3 regions of the Arminella tumorigenes genome follow, and region 1 is predicted to be linked to each of the others. Evidence: predicted binding sites of a transcription regulator. Region 1 holds the regulator's gene; each other region holds the start of a gene.
The links. The regulator PhoB, encoded in region 1, activates phosphate uptake and scavenging genes when phosphate is short. The targets are predictions, from matches to a motif close to TGTCATNNANCTGTCAT.
Positions count from the first base shown of each region.

Region 2: a site for PhoB is predicted at 3,635-3,651, ahead of PR017_RS11875 (YdcH family protein). Genes of this name have one in related genera too.
Region 3: a site for PhoB is predicted at 1,498-1,514, ahead of PR017_RS09330 (BtaA family protein). Genes of this name have one in related genera too.

Region 1 is NZ_CP117255.1:116,631-121,536, forward strand. It holds gene phoR (phosphate regulon sensor histidine kinase PhoR) at 1-486, shown strand, start outside; gene phoU (phosphate signaling complex protein PhoU) at 689-1,402, shown strand; gene phoB (phosphate regulon transcriptional regulator PhoB) at 1,435-2,118, shown strand; gene PR017_RS00615 (AraC family transcriptional regulator) at 2,161-3,057, opposite strand; gene PR017_RS00620 (DUF2000 family protein) at 3,056-3,463, shown strand; gene PR017_RS00625 (GcrA family cell cycle regulator) at 3,539-4,066, opposite strand; gene PR017_RS00630 (aspartate aminotransferase family protein) at 4,502-4,906, shown strand, end outside.
Region 2 is NZ_CP117255.1:2,422,377-2,427,282, forward strand. It holds gene PR017_RS11860 (chemotaxis protein) at 1-1,178, shown strand, start outside; gene PR017_RS11865 (SEL1-like repeat protein) at 1,255-2,400, opposite strand; gene PR017_RS11870 (thiamine phosphate synthase) at 2,410-3,063, opposite strand; gene PR017_RS11875 (YdcH family protein) at 3,403-3,576, opposite strand; gene PR017_RS11880 (YdcH family protein) at 3,810-4,013, shown strand; gene purE (5-(carboxyamino)imidazole ribonucleotide mutase) at 4,028-4,522, shown strand; gene PR017_RS11890 (5-(carboxyamino)imidazole ribonucleotide synthase) at 4,519-4,906, shown strand, end outside.
Region 3 is NZ_CP117255.1:1,883,010-1,887,915, reverse strand. It holds gene PR017_RS09335 (class I SAM-dependent methyltransferase) at 1-210, opposite strand, end outside; gene PR017_RS09330 (BtaA family protein) at 207-1,454, opposite strand; gene PR017_RS09325 (serine hydrolase domain-containing protein) at 1,629-3,008, shown strand; gene PR017_RS09320 (lytic transglycosylase domain-containing protein) at 3,017-4,159, opposite strand; gene PR017_RS09315 (LysE family translocator) at 4,272-4,906, opposite strand, start outside.

The sequences.
Region 1 (4,906 bases):
TCGCGGCTCGAGTTGAAGTCGCATCTGGCACCGGACCAGAAGGTCGATCTCGTGCCGCTGCTTGGCCATGTGCGCGATGCGCTTGTTCCGCTGGCGATGGATCTCGATGTCACCATCAATCTGCATATGCCATCAGGCAAGGCCGAAGTGACTGGTGACCGCGACGAACTGGTGCAGGTTTTCGAAAACCTGATCGAGAATGCCTGCAAGTATGGGCAGGAGGGCAAGCGCGTCGACGTGACATTGCGCAACAAGCCCGGCGAGCCGGTGGAGGTCACCGTGTCCGATAGCGGCGGCGGCATTCCGGCCGAACACGTGCCGCGCCTGACCGAGCGGTTTTATCGCGTCAGCGTCGAAAACAGTCGGTCCAAGAAGGGCACTGGCCTCGGGCTCGCCATCGTCAAGCACATCCTGACCCGTCACCGAGCCCGGCTGATCGTCAAATCCGAAGTCGGCCGCGGCACGGATTTCACCGTGCGCTTCTGAATAACCTGGTGGCGCTTTATTGGGCGCCGCGAAAACTGAATTAATTCAATGATTTCGATTGTCATAATTGTTTCATTGGCCTGACATAAAAGGGCGAGCATTAGGCCGATATCAAAAAGGGCCTCGAAAAGGCGAAACGCGTTGCCGTCGCCGCGCCGAGCAGACCTACGTTCCGTGACGCCTTTCAATTTGAGGATAGAAAATGGTTTCGACACACATTCATTCCGCCTACGACGAAGATTTGAAATTCCTGACGCGGCGCATCTCCGAGATGGGTGGCCTTGCCGAGCAGATGGTCGGTGAATCCGTCCGCGCTCTGGTCAATGGCGATGTCGGACTGGCCCAGAAGGTCATCTCTGACGATACGATCCTCGATCATGCCGAGCGCGAAGTCGGCGACAAGGCGATCCTGACAATCGCACGCCGCCAGCCGATGGCTGCCGACCTGCGCGAGATCATGGGCTCGATCCGGATTGCCGCCGATCTGGAACGCGTCGGAGATCTTGGCAAGAACACTGCCAAGCGTGTTATCGCTGTGCAGGGCACCGGCGTACCGCGCAGCTTGGCGCGCGGCATCGAGCATTTGTCAGAACTGGCGCTCGTCCAGTTGAAGGAAGTCCTCGACGTCTATACGACCCGCTCGCCCGACAAGGCTGTCTCCATCCGCGAGCGCGACGAGGAAATCGACGCGATGTACACCTCGCTGTTCCGCGAGATGCTGACCTACATGATGGAAGATCCGCGCAACATCACCACCTGCACGCATCTGCTGTTCTGCGCCAAGAACATCGAGCGCATCGGCGACCACGCCACCAACATCGCCGAGACGATTTTCTACATGGCGACCGGTGCATTGCCCGAGGGCGACCGCCCGAAGGACGATACTGCCAACACCGTCGGCGCCATGACGGAATAGGCCCGAAGGGTTTTTGAAGGAGAGCGGGCCCCATGGTTCCGAGAGTTGCCGTCGTAGAAGATGAAGAAGCGCTGAGCGTGTTGCTGCGCTATAACCTTGAAGCAGAAGGTTTCGAAGTCGATACGATCCTCAGAGGCGATGAAGCCGAGATGCGCTTGCAGGAGCGCATTCCGGATCTCCTGATCCTCGACTGGATGCTGCCGGGTGTTTCCGGCATCGAACTGTGCCGCCGCCTGCGCATGAAGCCGGAGACCGAGCGTCTGCCGATCATCATGCTGACGGCGCGTGGCGAAGAGAGCGAACGCGTCCGGGGCCTTTCCACGGGCGCAGACGACTATGTCGTCAAGCCGTTCTCTACGCCAGAACTGATGGCCCGCGTCCGCGCCATGCTGCGCCGCGCCCGCCCTGAAGTGCTCTCCAGCGTCCTTCGTTGCGGCGATATCGAACTCGACCGCGAGACGCACCGGGTTCATCGCAAGAGCCGCGAGGTTCGTCTCGGCCCGACAGAATTCCGCCTGCTGGAATTCCTGATGGCATCGCCAAGCCGTGTGTTTTCCCGCTCGCAACTGCTCGACGGCGTCTGGGGCCATGACATCTACGTCGACGAACGCACCGTCGACGTGCATGTCGGCCGGCTGCGCAAGGCTCTGAACTTTTCCAACATGCAGGACGTCATCCGCACAGTACGCGGCGCAGGCTACTCCATGGAAGTCTGAAGCTGTGCAGGTGACTAAAGTCCGCCGTTTCGCGGGTTGAAGCTATAAGGGTTGGCAATCGTGCATTGCCAGCCATCTGCCCGGGGTCATGCCGAAGGCCGCCCGGAAATGGCGGGTAAAATGTGCCTGATCGGCAAACCCCGCTTCTGCAGCTGCTCCGGCAAGGCTATAGCCGGCACCTAGCAGCCGCTTGGCTCGGTCAAGGCGGCGCATCACGAGATAGCGGTGCGGACTGGTGCCGAACGCACGCCGGAACTGCCGCGCCAGCTCGTATCGGTCCAAGCCGCTGATCGCCTCCAACGTTTCGGAACTGACACCCTCTTCGCAATGCTCGGTCAAAAAATCACGCGCCAGCATGACAGCTGGGCGATCGATTCTCGTGGGTGCTTTCCTCGGGTCGTCGGCCTGTCGGAAGAGTCCTGCCGTCAGCCGCGCAACCGCGTCGTCCATTGCCAGATCGTTCGGCGCATGGTCGAGATCCGACAGGATGTCCGCCAGCGCTGACAATAGGCCAGCGTCAGTCACGACGGGATCGCGGACGAAGGGCAGCGCCCGATTGCCCGCCTCGAGGAGGTCGACCAGCGCGGGCGGCAAATAGAGCATCCGGTAGATCAGTCCGTCGTCGGTGCCGGCCGCGCCATCGTGGACTTCATCGGGATGCAGCACGATCACGTTGCCGGGACGGCTGAAGCGCTCCGCGCCGCGATAGCGGAACGTCTGGACACCTCGAAGAGTGAGGCCCAGCGCATATGTGTCGTGTCTGTGCGGTGAAAAGCCTCTGCCATGAAAGCGCGCTTCCATGCGCTCGACGCCATGGCTGGAAGCAGCGATGCTCAGTCCGTCGCGAAAACCGCTCTTGCACGAACGTTCAAGACCGAGGGCATCGGCAGGCGCTATTCGATCGTCTCTTTCGATGCCTTCCATGGAGTTCTTGGACATGTTCGATACCAAAATCGCGATTGTCATCCGCCATGACCTTGCCACCTGGCAGAAGCTCAACGTCACTGCCTTTCTGGTGAGCGGGATCATTGCCCAGTCGCCGGAAATCATCGGCGAAGCATACCGGGATGCTCTGGGCCATGTCTACAATCCTATGAGCGTTCAGCCGATGGTCGTGCTTGTGGCGGATCAGGACGTATTGAGGACCATCCACAAGCGCGCGCTGGAGCGCCAGGCGAAAGTGTCTGCCTACATCGAAGAGATGTTCGCGACAGGTCACGATAAAGCCAACCGTGCCGTATTCCTCGAGTTCAGTCCCGACACCGCCAAGCTGGTCGGCATCGCGGTGCGGGGCGAAAAGAAGATCGTGGACAAGATCGTCAAAGGTGCGAGTTTGCATCCCTGACACGTTTCTGGGCCATAAAAACCTGAAACGCAAAACGGGCCTCGCGGCCCGTTCTTTGTTGTCGTCTTACCCGGCTTAGCGGGCGGCGCGGCGGCGCTCGTGAACTGGCTGATACGCCAACTTCTGGTGGTATGTGCAGTAAGGCGACTGGTCCGGCGATTCATGGCCGCAGAAGTGGAAGTCGTCCTTCAGCGGGTCGCCTACCGGCCACTTGCAGGTGCGTTCCGTCAGGTCCGTCAGGCCAATGCGGCGGGCAACCGGCGCGATGGCATTCGAGGATGGGCGAAATTGCACGGGCGCCGTAGCGTCGAGCTCGGCATCTTCCTTGACCGTGGCTACGCCTTCGGCACGGACCGTCGTGCGCGGAGCGGCAGGGCGGGCGCCAAAGGTTGTTGGCCGGGCCGGAGCGACGCTACGCTTGGTAGAGCGCGCCGTGGACGATGTGCCACCGGCCTTGGCTCGGCCTGGCAGGCAAAGTCGATGGACCTTGCCGATGACAGCGTTGCGGCTGACGCCGCCGAGCTGCGCCGCGATCTGGCTAGCGCTCAATCCTTCGGCCCATAATTTCGTGAGCCTTTCGACGCGCTCGTCCGTCCAATTCATGCTTGTCTCCGACTGCGTTCATGATGGCGGAATCCTTCGCCATTGCCTCGAATGCTATCGAGGCACAAAACGCTCTTAAATTGTGGTGACTAGGTCCGCCGCATTGCAGTCTAGTAATCAAGATTTAACCTAGTGTGAGGCTGACTCCGTGACAAGAGTCGCGGGAATCGAGGGGAATCGATTTCCAAGTTTTCCCCAACTTGCTGCCTACTGTGGTATTTCTGCAATAGCTTTAGCGCCTTCTCCAGACCCTCACGATATGGCTTTTGCCGCAAGGTTAAAATCAACTATTCGTTGACTAATCCACTGTTTGTTGACATGGTTCCGCGGAACGACAATAGTGCCCAGGCCGCCGCAAGGCGGCATTTTTCATTGCCGACGGCGGCGTTGCAGGACAACGGCCGTCACGTCCTGATCGATCGAAGGAATTGCGCCATGGCCGAAGCCGCGCCACTCTACGACACCTATATGCGCGCGCCACTGCGGTTCGAGCGAGGCGAGGGCGTATGGCTGATCACGGAAACGGGCGAGCGCTATCTGGATTTCGGCGCGGGCGTCGCCGTATCGTCGCTCGGTCATGGACACCCGCACCTCGTCGAAGCGCTGAAGACGCAGGCTGAAAAAGTCTGGCACCTGTCGAACCTCTATGAGGTCCCGGGCCAGGAAATGCTTGCCAGGCGGCTGACCGATGCGACTTTCGCCGACAAGGTGTTCTTCACCAATTCCGGCGCCGAAGCGCTCGAATGCGCCATCAAGACGGCCCGCCGCTATCAGTACTCGAAGGGTCATCCGGAAAAATTCCACATCATCACCTTTGAGGGCGCCTTCCACGGACGAACC
Region 2 (4,906 bases), 1.4 Mb from region 1:
TCGTCGATGCTCTCGAAAAGGACGTAAAAACCATCGCCAGCCACCGCAAGGATCTTGCCGCGATTGCCGGCCAGGTCGGCGCGATCGCCCGCGGGGTTCAGGGCAAGGTCGCCTCCACGCTGTCTGCGCTGCAGATCGGCGATATCACCCGCCAGCGTATCGAACACGTGCAGAGCGCCTTTACCTTCCTTGAGGAGTTCCTCGAAACCGAGGAAGGTCGCGCACTCGACAACGATGCGCGCTACCGCCTCGAAAACCTCATTTACCACCTGACGGCGGCGCAAATGCGCGACATGGTCGAAGACTTCCAGCGCGAATCCCGCAATGTCGTCCAGACGATCACCAGCTTCAGCCACGATACCCAGGAAATCCTGAAACTGCGCGATGACATGAAGGGCAGCGGCGAGGAAACCGGCGGCAATTTCATGCGCACGCTGGAAGACAGCGTCTCCACCGCCCTAGGCATCGTCAAGCAGGTGGAAACGGCGCGCACGCAGACAAACCGGATCAGCCAGTCCACCCTCGACACGACATCCAACCTTTTGAAAAGCATCGCCAATATCCGCGCGGTTAAGACCGATATCCACTATATGGCGCTGAACACAAACCTGCGCTGCAGCCGCATGGGCGAAGAAGGCCGTTCGATCAACGTCATCACCGCCGAACTGCGCATCTTTGCCGCCAAGCTCGACGATTCAGCAGACTCGCTCGTTACCGGTCTTTGCGATCTCGAGACTGCCGGCAATGGCGTCGCCTCTACCCATGAGGCCAACGCCCGCCGCCTCGACGAACGGCTTGGCGGCGCCGTCGGCAATATCCGCGCCGGCGCAGACGTCATGGAGAAGGAACTGGCGATCCTGTCCGAGCACGGGCGCGAAGTGGCCACCAAGATCAGCCTGTCGCTCAGCAAGCTCGATTTCCAGAACGATCTCGGCGAGATCCTCGCCACTTGCGCCGATACGTTGAGCGATATGGCGGGCCCGCAGCAGCCTGACGTCAGCGACCTTGCCGACAGCCTGGGGCCGCTCGCAGCCCGGATCCTGAAGGTCTACACCATGGCGCAGGAACGCAATGTCCACCACGACATCGTCCCGGCCCAGAGCGGCGCCATCCTGCATGTCGTAGAAACAGCGGCCGCCGCGAACGACGAGGACTTGTTCGAAGACGCGCTTTTCTAGAGCAAGGCCCGGCTATAAACGACGACGACGTGGGTATCAAACGCGCGTCTCACACTGCGAAACGCTTTGAGCGCACTCAGCGCGCGCTGCGGAATTTGTTGGCCGCGTTGATCGCGGCCTTCTGCTGGTCGTCCTCGATGCCGAGATAGAAATCCTCGAGTTCGGGATCCTTCAGTCCGGCACGGCGCGAAATGACGTACCATTTGGCAGCCTCGACAGCATCCTGAGGCGTTCCGAGCCCATTGACATAAAGGTGCGCAAGCTTGTTCTGCGCCACCACATTGCCGCGATAGGCTGCGACCTTCATCCACTTGAAGCCTTCTTCGAGCTCTGTCTTGCCGCCGACACCGTTGACCAGCCAGACGCCCATGTCCAGCTGCGCCGTGTCGAAGCCGGCATTCGCCGCCCGCGCAAGCCACATGCGCGCCTGTGCTTTCTTCTCCGGCGGCACGCTTTCGAGCGAAATATAGAGTTGCGAAACAGCGTATTGTGCATCCGCGACGCCCTGGGCGGCAGACTTTTCGTAATAGGGCAATGCCAGCTCGAGCCCCTTTATGCCGGCGTTGTCCGCAGTCAGGCTTTGTCCCCAGTTGAACTGCGCCGTCGGCTCGCCGGCATCGGCTGCTTTTTTCATCCATTGATCGGCAGACTTGCGGTCGCGCGGGACATCGCGGCCTTCCATCTGCGCCAGGGCAAATTTGAACATCGCGGTAGGATTTCCGCCTTCCGCTGCCTTGCCGTACCAGAAGGCGGCGTTCTTGCTGTCGCGCCGGACGCCCAGTCCCTGCGACAGCAATTCGGCGATCAGCGTCTGTGCCGCCGGGTCGCCGAGTTGGGCGCGCGGCAGGGCTTTCTGGAATGCCGTGAGATAGTAGCCGCGCTGGAAGGCACCATAGGCCTCGTCGACCACGCCGGTATAAGGCTTTTCCGGCGGAAGCGACGGCAGGCCTACGCCCATGCGATCGAGGACGCCTATGCCACCCGAAGGCTTGGCTGCCTTGGGATCGGCAGGCACAGGTGGTGCCTCGCCGCCTTTCTTGAAAGGCTGCGGCTTCGGCTCGTTCGAGGGTAAAATGTGCTCGGTCGGAAAAGCTCCGACATTAGGGGAATTCGAGACCCCGTCCGCAGCAGACTGCGCTCTTGCCATGGGGGGAAGAACAGCAAACCCGGTGAGGAGCGCCAGAAACAGCAAGGGTGGATGATAGCGGTGCGAGATCGACATGAACTGCTATCAATCTTCAAACCGTGGCGCTTTTTCGTCCAGCAAGGCATTCACGGCAGAAACAACAGACGATGCCTGTGCGGCGTCGGCAAACACAGCGGATCTCAACGCCACGAACTCCACACCGGCGAGCGCCACATCGAGCGCGGAGTTCGGGTCGGTGCCGCCCATGACGATGCAGGGGATCTCGATCATCGATGCCCACCATTCGCCGAGATCGACGTTTTTTGGATGGGCCTCGGGCTTGAAGTCGCCGTCGAACTTGCCGAAAAAGATATAGTCGGGTCTCAGTTCGCCGATTTCGAGCGCGGTATGGCGATCCTTCGCCGTTCCGCCCCCGACCATGAAGCTTGCCGTTTGCTTTTCCATCGCCTCGGTGAACTCGGCGATATCGGCAGCGATATGCAGCCCATCCGCCTTGGCGCGCGCCGCGACGCGGCTGTCGCCGGCAATGAGGGCTGCAGCACCGGCAGCCTGAACGATGGGTACCAGCTTTTCGGCCGATTTCTGGAAATCGAATTCGTTCACACCGTATTGCGGGATGATCACAGAGGCAACGTCGCCCCCCTCCAGTGCCTTTGCCACGAGTGCATGCTGTTCTGCGATGTCGGTCATCTCGGGCACGATGAGAACCAGACGGCAGCGGCTTGGGGGCAAGGTCATGCAGGCTTCCTATTCGGCGCATCCGGCCGGAACACGAAGTCCGGCATTCCGGTCTGTGAGTAAATCCGTTGGGACCTGCTGACAAGGGGAGCGTCGCGGAAAACCGCAACGGCATTACTGGCCGGGAACGCGAACAGAGCCGCGATCAACGCCTTTCCGGCCGCTCTATATGTAGTGCTGATCGCAAAGCGCGGAGGCCATCATCGACCCCCATCCAAACGATTGCGCCAACTCCTGTTAAAGGAAGCTGGCGCAAAAATTTCTCTAATTCAGTGCAAAGGCCGCATTTCAGTCGCAAGTGAGCAGGATGCCCGGCCTTGCCGGAAAGCGGCTACGGCATCAGTGTACCGATGTGGCAATACGCTGGATCTGGTCTTTGATTTTCAGCTTCATTCGCTTGATGTCCGCGATTTCACGGTCATCCACCGAGGGCGAGTTCATTGCAAAGTGCAATTTTTCCTCGAGGGCGACATGCTTTTTCTGGAGCGATTCAAGATGAGCCTGAACTGTCATTTGACCTTCCTTCTGCTTGCCTTTCCCCAGCCATCCATCGCTGGAGTTCTAGGCTTTAACGACAATAGTGTGACATACTAATTCTTCAATGTCGAAGGCCAAAAAGTGACTTGAACGGGGCAAATTCATGATCACGGATAACTTCCCGTTACCGTTATTTGGTGATAGGAGCTTGCGAAATTAAACCGCTGGATCCAAAGGGTTCCGCGTGACGACGACTGGGGACGAACACCATGCCCGATCAGGATCAAGCCGACGTGAGACTCATCATGGCGCGCCTGCGCCAGGAACATGAGGATTTCGACGTCGCTATCAATGCGATGATCGAAACCGGCTGCGATCAGCTTCGGGTCCAGCGCATGAAAAAGAAGAAGCTGGTCATCAAGGACAAGCTGACCAAGCTCGAAGACCAGATCATTCCAGACATCACCGCTTGAGGGGACGCGTCGCCATGACCGAAAGACCGCCTGTCGCCATTATCATGGGCAGTCAGTCCGACTGGGAAACCATGAAGAATGCAGCCGACACCTTGGAAGCCCTTGATATCACGTATGACGCCCGCATTATCTCGGCGCACCGTACGCCCGATCGGCTGGTGCGCTTTGCCAAGGGCGCGCGCGACGAGGGCTTCAAGATCATCATCGCCGGCGCTGGCGGGGCAGCTCACCTCCCCGGCATGGCCGCATCGATGACATTGCTGCCGGTGTTTGGCGTGCCCGTGCAATCGAAAGCCATGTCCGGCCAGGACAGCCTTCTCTCCATCGTCCAGATGCCGGCCGGCATTCCCGTCGGCACGCTGGCCATCGGCAGGGCCGGCGCCATCAATGCTGCGCTGCTCGCCGCCGCAGTGCTCGCGCTCAACGACGAGGATATCGCCAACCGGCTGGATGCATGGCGGGCGGCCCAGAGTGCTGCAGTCGCTGAATACCCGATGGATGACCTATGACGGCACAGACGATCGGCATCATCGGCGGCGGCCAGCTTGGCCGCATGCTCGCCATGGCCGCAGCCCGACTGAACTTCCGCACCATCATCCTCGAGCCGCAGGCCGATTGTCCGGCAGCCCAGGTCGCCAGCCGCCAGATCGTCGCTGCCTATGACGACCCCGCAGCACTGGCGGAACTCGCAGCGGCATCGGATGTGGTGACCTACGAATTTGAAAACGTGCCCGTGTCTGCCGTAGAGTCTTTGTCGCTGAGCGTGCCCGTGTATCCGCCGCCAAAGGCACTGGCCATGGCCCAGGACCGCCTGACGGAAAAGCAGTTTCTCAATGGGTGCGGCGTTGCAACGGCGCGCTTTCATGCCGTCGACAGCCAGGCTGACCTCGAGG
Region 3 (4,906 bases), 1.8 Mb from region 1:
GGCGTAGAGCAGGTTGCGGCCGGTGCCGCAGCCGACTTCCAGCAGCGAGCCGCCGAAGGGCATGTTGAGGTGGTTGATCGTGCGGTCGCGGCCGAACAGGTAGTATTTGCGGGTCACGTCGTAGATGTGCCGCTGATAGCGGTACATGCCGTCCATGAGGCCGGCATGGCCGCCGACTTCAGGCTCCGGGCCGGCCTCGACGCGGCTCATGGCTTTTTACCGTAGATGTGGAAGCCGCCATAGATGGCCGAGCGGTCCCGGGCGTTGAGGGCGTGCGACCTCTCCTCGACATATTCCCACTGGTCGCGGATGGCAGGCGAGAGGCGCCCCTCGATGATGCTTTTCTCGGCGGCCGTGCGGAAAATGACCCGGGCGCCCGTTGCCGCCGTGCGGCTGATTTCGGCCCAGAGTTCGTTGAGCTGGGCATCGTTCATCCAGTCCTGCGCGTCGAGAAGCACATAGCGATCCATCGACGCTGCCTGCTTGGTGGCGAGCAACTCGGTGAAGTTCAGATGATGGACGGTGACGCGCTCTGCATTGGCCCGGATCGCTGCAAAGTGTTCCGGTCTGAGGTAGGTCGGCAGGGGCCCCTTGTCGGCTTCGGGATAGCGACGGGCGAAGGCCTGCCAGGCGAAATAGTTTTCGCTCATCGGGAAATGGCAGATGAGCTTTTCCAGCCGGTACTTCAGGACCGCAGCGATGGAGCCGTCGCCGGCAAGGCTTGCCAGTTCGTCGTATTGCTGCGGAGGAATTCCGAGGCCGAACAGCGAGCTCTTGCGACCGAGCAACCAGCGCACCATCCGCCGCTCGAAGACCGGCGAAATCTCGGTATCGAAGAACTGGCGCTGTTCCTCCAGGGTGCGGGCTTGCGTCAGCTTTGCAAACTTGACGCCGTGCAGGCGGCCGAGCAGATGGGCGGCGCCGATGAAGCGGCCAAGCAAGCCGGTGCGGTAGATGTTGCGGTTGAACACCGTGGCACGGCGACGGCCGAGCATGTCGCGGCCGTTCCAGTAGGCGCTGGTCGCCTCATCGAGGCCGGGGGCGATGAAGCGGTCGAATGCCTGGCTGTTGACGCCGACATCCGGCGTGCCGAAGAAGCGGACGACATCGCTGTGGCCAGGCAACAGCCGGAATGCTGCGAGCTTCAGCCTGTTCAGCGCGATATGGTGCGGATTGAGATCGACGACGTCGATGGAGGCGGGGTTCTGCGAGAGGTAGGCGAGCATGTTGCAGCCGCCGGAGCCGATTGTGACGATGCGGTGGTGCGGACGGAGTTCCATTGCCTCCATGTCGACATCCGGGTCTTCCCAGATCTGCGGATAGACGAGGCCGGAAAACAGAAGGCCGAACAGGCGCTCGGAAAAGCCGGCCTTTGACAGCGCCTTGTGCTGGAGGAGCGCGTCCTTGATCTTCCTGTTCTTCGGGAAGCTGCTGTCCGAAGCGAATTCCGTCATGATTCGTCACCCCGTTGCGGTTCGGCGCATGTAACGCGGCAGTGCTACAGCCGCGTGACAGGCCGGCGCGGCGGGGCCGCAGCCAACAGGGCCCTCTCGGTCTATTGATGGGTCACCTCTTGATCGCTGCCGACTTTGCTGCTTGTTTCGTCACCGAACTGGCGGAGACGTGCGATGCGTTTGAGAGCGAAGATCGGGCTGGTATTGGCGGGGGCCACAATGGCGGGCGTGGCAGGTGCCGCCGCCTGGCTCGCAGTCGCACCACCCGATCTGCTGAGGGTAGCCGATGGCTATGCCGCCAAGATAGTTTGCTCCGGCGTCTTCATTTCGGGCCGGGATCCCCAGGCTATCCTCTCCGAAGACGTGCAGGCGCCCGGCAATCCGGCGCTGAGGCTTGTTCGCCTCTCTATTTCCCGAGACGAGGGCGTCGTCTCTGCCCGGATGCTCGGCCTGTTTGCTCCCAATTTCGCCGTCTATCGCGGGCCGCTCGGTTGCGCCAGCGTGCCCGACGGGGACATGAAGATGGCCGCACATTTGTCGATGCCTCGCGTTCCGGTCGTGACGGGACGGGATGCCGACTGGCCGGACGGCGATAACGCAGCCGGCGAACCCAATGCGGCTATCGCTGATATGATCAAGGATCCTGCCGTTGGCGGGCCCGGGATGCGGGCGATCGTGGTCATCAAGGATGGCAGGCTGGTAGCCGAAAGCTATGGCAAAGGCTTCGATGCCGGCATGCCGCTGCTCGGCTGGTCGATGACCAAGACTGTCAATTCAGCGATTATCGGGCGCCTCATGCAGGCGCGGCGGATGTCCTTCGATGATGCCGACCTGCTTCCGGAATGGCACGGCGACGGCCGATCGAAGATCACGGTGGCAAACCTCCTGGCGATGGAAAGCGGCCTTGCCTTCAACGAATCCTATGGCTCGGTCACCGATGTGACGCGGATGCTCTTCCTGGAGCCGGACATGGCGGCGATGGCTGCAAGTGCGCCGCAGGTCTCTCCTCCAAAGCAGGAATTTCATTACTCCACGGGGACTGCGGTGCTGCTGTCGCGGATCTGGATGAACAGGTTCGACAATCAGCATGCGGCCCGGGACTACCCCCACGATGCCCTGTTTGCCCCGCTCGGCATGTCGAGCGCCGTGCTGGAGGCGGACGAGCACGGCACCCTTGTCGGCGGATCCTATCTCTACGCGACGGCCAGGGACTGGGCGCGGTTTGGGCAATTCCTGCTTCAGGATGGCGTCTGGCATGGGCAGCGGTTGCTACCGGAGGGCTTCGTGGGCGCGATGCGGACGCCGACGAAAGCATCCAACGGGATATTCACCCAAGGCCAGGCGTGGTTGTCAGCCCCGGGCGGTGGAAGCCGGCATTTCGGATTGCCGCTGGATACGTTCTGGCTGGTTGGTCATGACGGGCAGAGCGTTGCGATCGTGCCGTCGGCCAATATCGTTGTCGTTCGCCTCGGACTTACTCCGGACGAATTGAACTACCGGCCTCAGATTCTTGTGCAAAAGATCGTCGATGCGCTCAAAACTGTAAAAACCTGACGGGAACCTCAGTAGTTGCCGTTGGCGACGTTGGTCATGCCCTTGTTCTTGGCATCGTAGTAATAGCCGCGCGCGTAAAGGGCGACTGCGGTGTCGAGCTTGTTGTCGGCCACCATCCATGCACCGCGCAGATACTTTGCGGCATACTTGATGTTGGTCTCGGCATCGAACAGGCCGGAGGCGGGGCCGTCGTAGCCCATGGATTTTGCCGTGTTGTACTTGATCTGCATCAGGCCGAAATAGCCGCGATTGTTGAAAGCCTTCGGGTCGTAACGGCTTTCGCGGTGCACGACGCGGTGGATCAGTGCTGCAGGCACCTGGTAGAGTTTCGCATATTTCTCGATCAGCGTGGTGATGTGGCCTTTTTCCTCGGAGGACACATTGTCATCGCTTCTCTCTTCCAGAACGGCGGGCACGATGCTTGGGCCTGTCGTGTCGAAGTTGAAGTCGTAATGAAGACGGTTGTCAGCGTAGGTGAGGTTTGCAGCCTGAGAGGGGGCGGCATAGGCAACCTGGGTTGCGGTGAAGGGGCTGGCCTCGCCCGGGCGCGGTGTCGGCACGACGGCCTGGATCGCCACCATTTCCGGCGTCATCGGGATTGCGTTGCCGCTTTCGACCAGCGCCGAGCCCGAGGCCGGGGTCTGCGTGAGATCGCCGGGGCGGGAAGGATTTGGTGTGGGAATGGCAACGACCGAAGGAACCAGCATATCGTCCGAAGATGCATAGGCGGCTGACGCCGAGGTATTTGCCGACGGATCACCGGTGACCGAGGCAATCGCGACCTGCGCTTCGCTGCCCTTGCCGGATTTTCCGACAGGTTGCCCCATGCGGTCCTGCATATTCGAGGCCTGGGCAGCCGGAAGGCGTGGGCCCGTCACTATGGCTGTCTCGGTCCCTGGCAGGCGGCCGGATTTTGAAAGGGTCGCTGTCGCCTGTGGCTGGGCCTGCGACACAATCGCCGTCGTGGAGCCGGGCGTTGCAGTTGTGGAAACTTGTGCCGTCGATGTCGGGTGGGGGACGTTCGTCGTCGTATGAGAGAGATCGGCCTGGGCTGTCTGCTGCTGGGTGCTGGCACAACCCGCGAGGCCACCGCAAAGGATTGCCGAGACGGCGACGCTGCGCTTCAGGCTCGTAAATCCGCTGGCTATCATGCTGTCTCTTTCGAAAATTGCGTTCCACCTGCGATGCAATTCGGTCACAGGGGAATTAAATTATGAACGCCAATTAACCTATTCGTGACAGCCCCGCAAGGTGGGACGGCGACTAAGCCGCCATTCGCCGGTATCCGGCCGTTACGGCACCGGCCGCAATCAGCAACGTTCCCCCTGTCCTGTTGACCGCACGCTGCACGCTGGCCTTGCGGATGTAGCCCCGCGCAGCGTCGGCGAGCAGGCCATAGAGAAACGCATTTAGGGCTGCGAGGACGAGGAAAGTTGCTTCCAGAATAAGGGTTTGCGGCAGAAACGGTTTGCCGAGGTCGAGGAACTGCGGAACGAAAGCGATGAAGAAGATGATGCTTTTGGGATTTAGCGCCGTTACAATATAGGCGTGCAGGAAGATCTTGGACGATGTTTCCTCGGGAAGGTTATCGTTGTCGCCCATCGGCCCGGTCACGACAGTGGCGCGCCAGAGCTTGATACCGAGGAACATCAGGTAGGCTGCGCCTATCAGTTTGAGCACCGTGAACAGGCCTGCCGAAGTTGCCAGCAGGGCACCGAGGCCGGCAAGCGAGGCGGTCATCGCGGTGAAGTCGCCGAGCGTCACCCCGGCGACGGTTGCGAGCGTCGTGCGCCGGCCGTGGCCAAGCGCGTACGATATCACCAGCAGGATCGTCGGGCCGGGGATCGCCAGCATAACGGCAGAAGCGGCGGCGAAGGCAAGCCAGGTTTCAACGGACA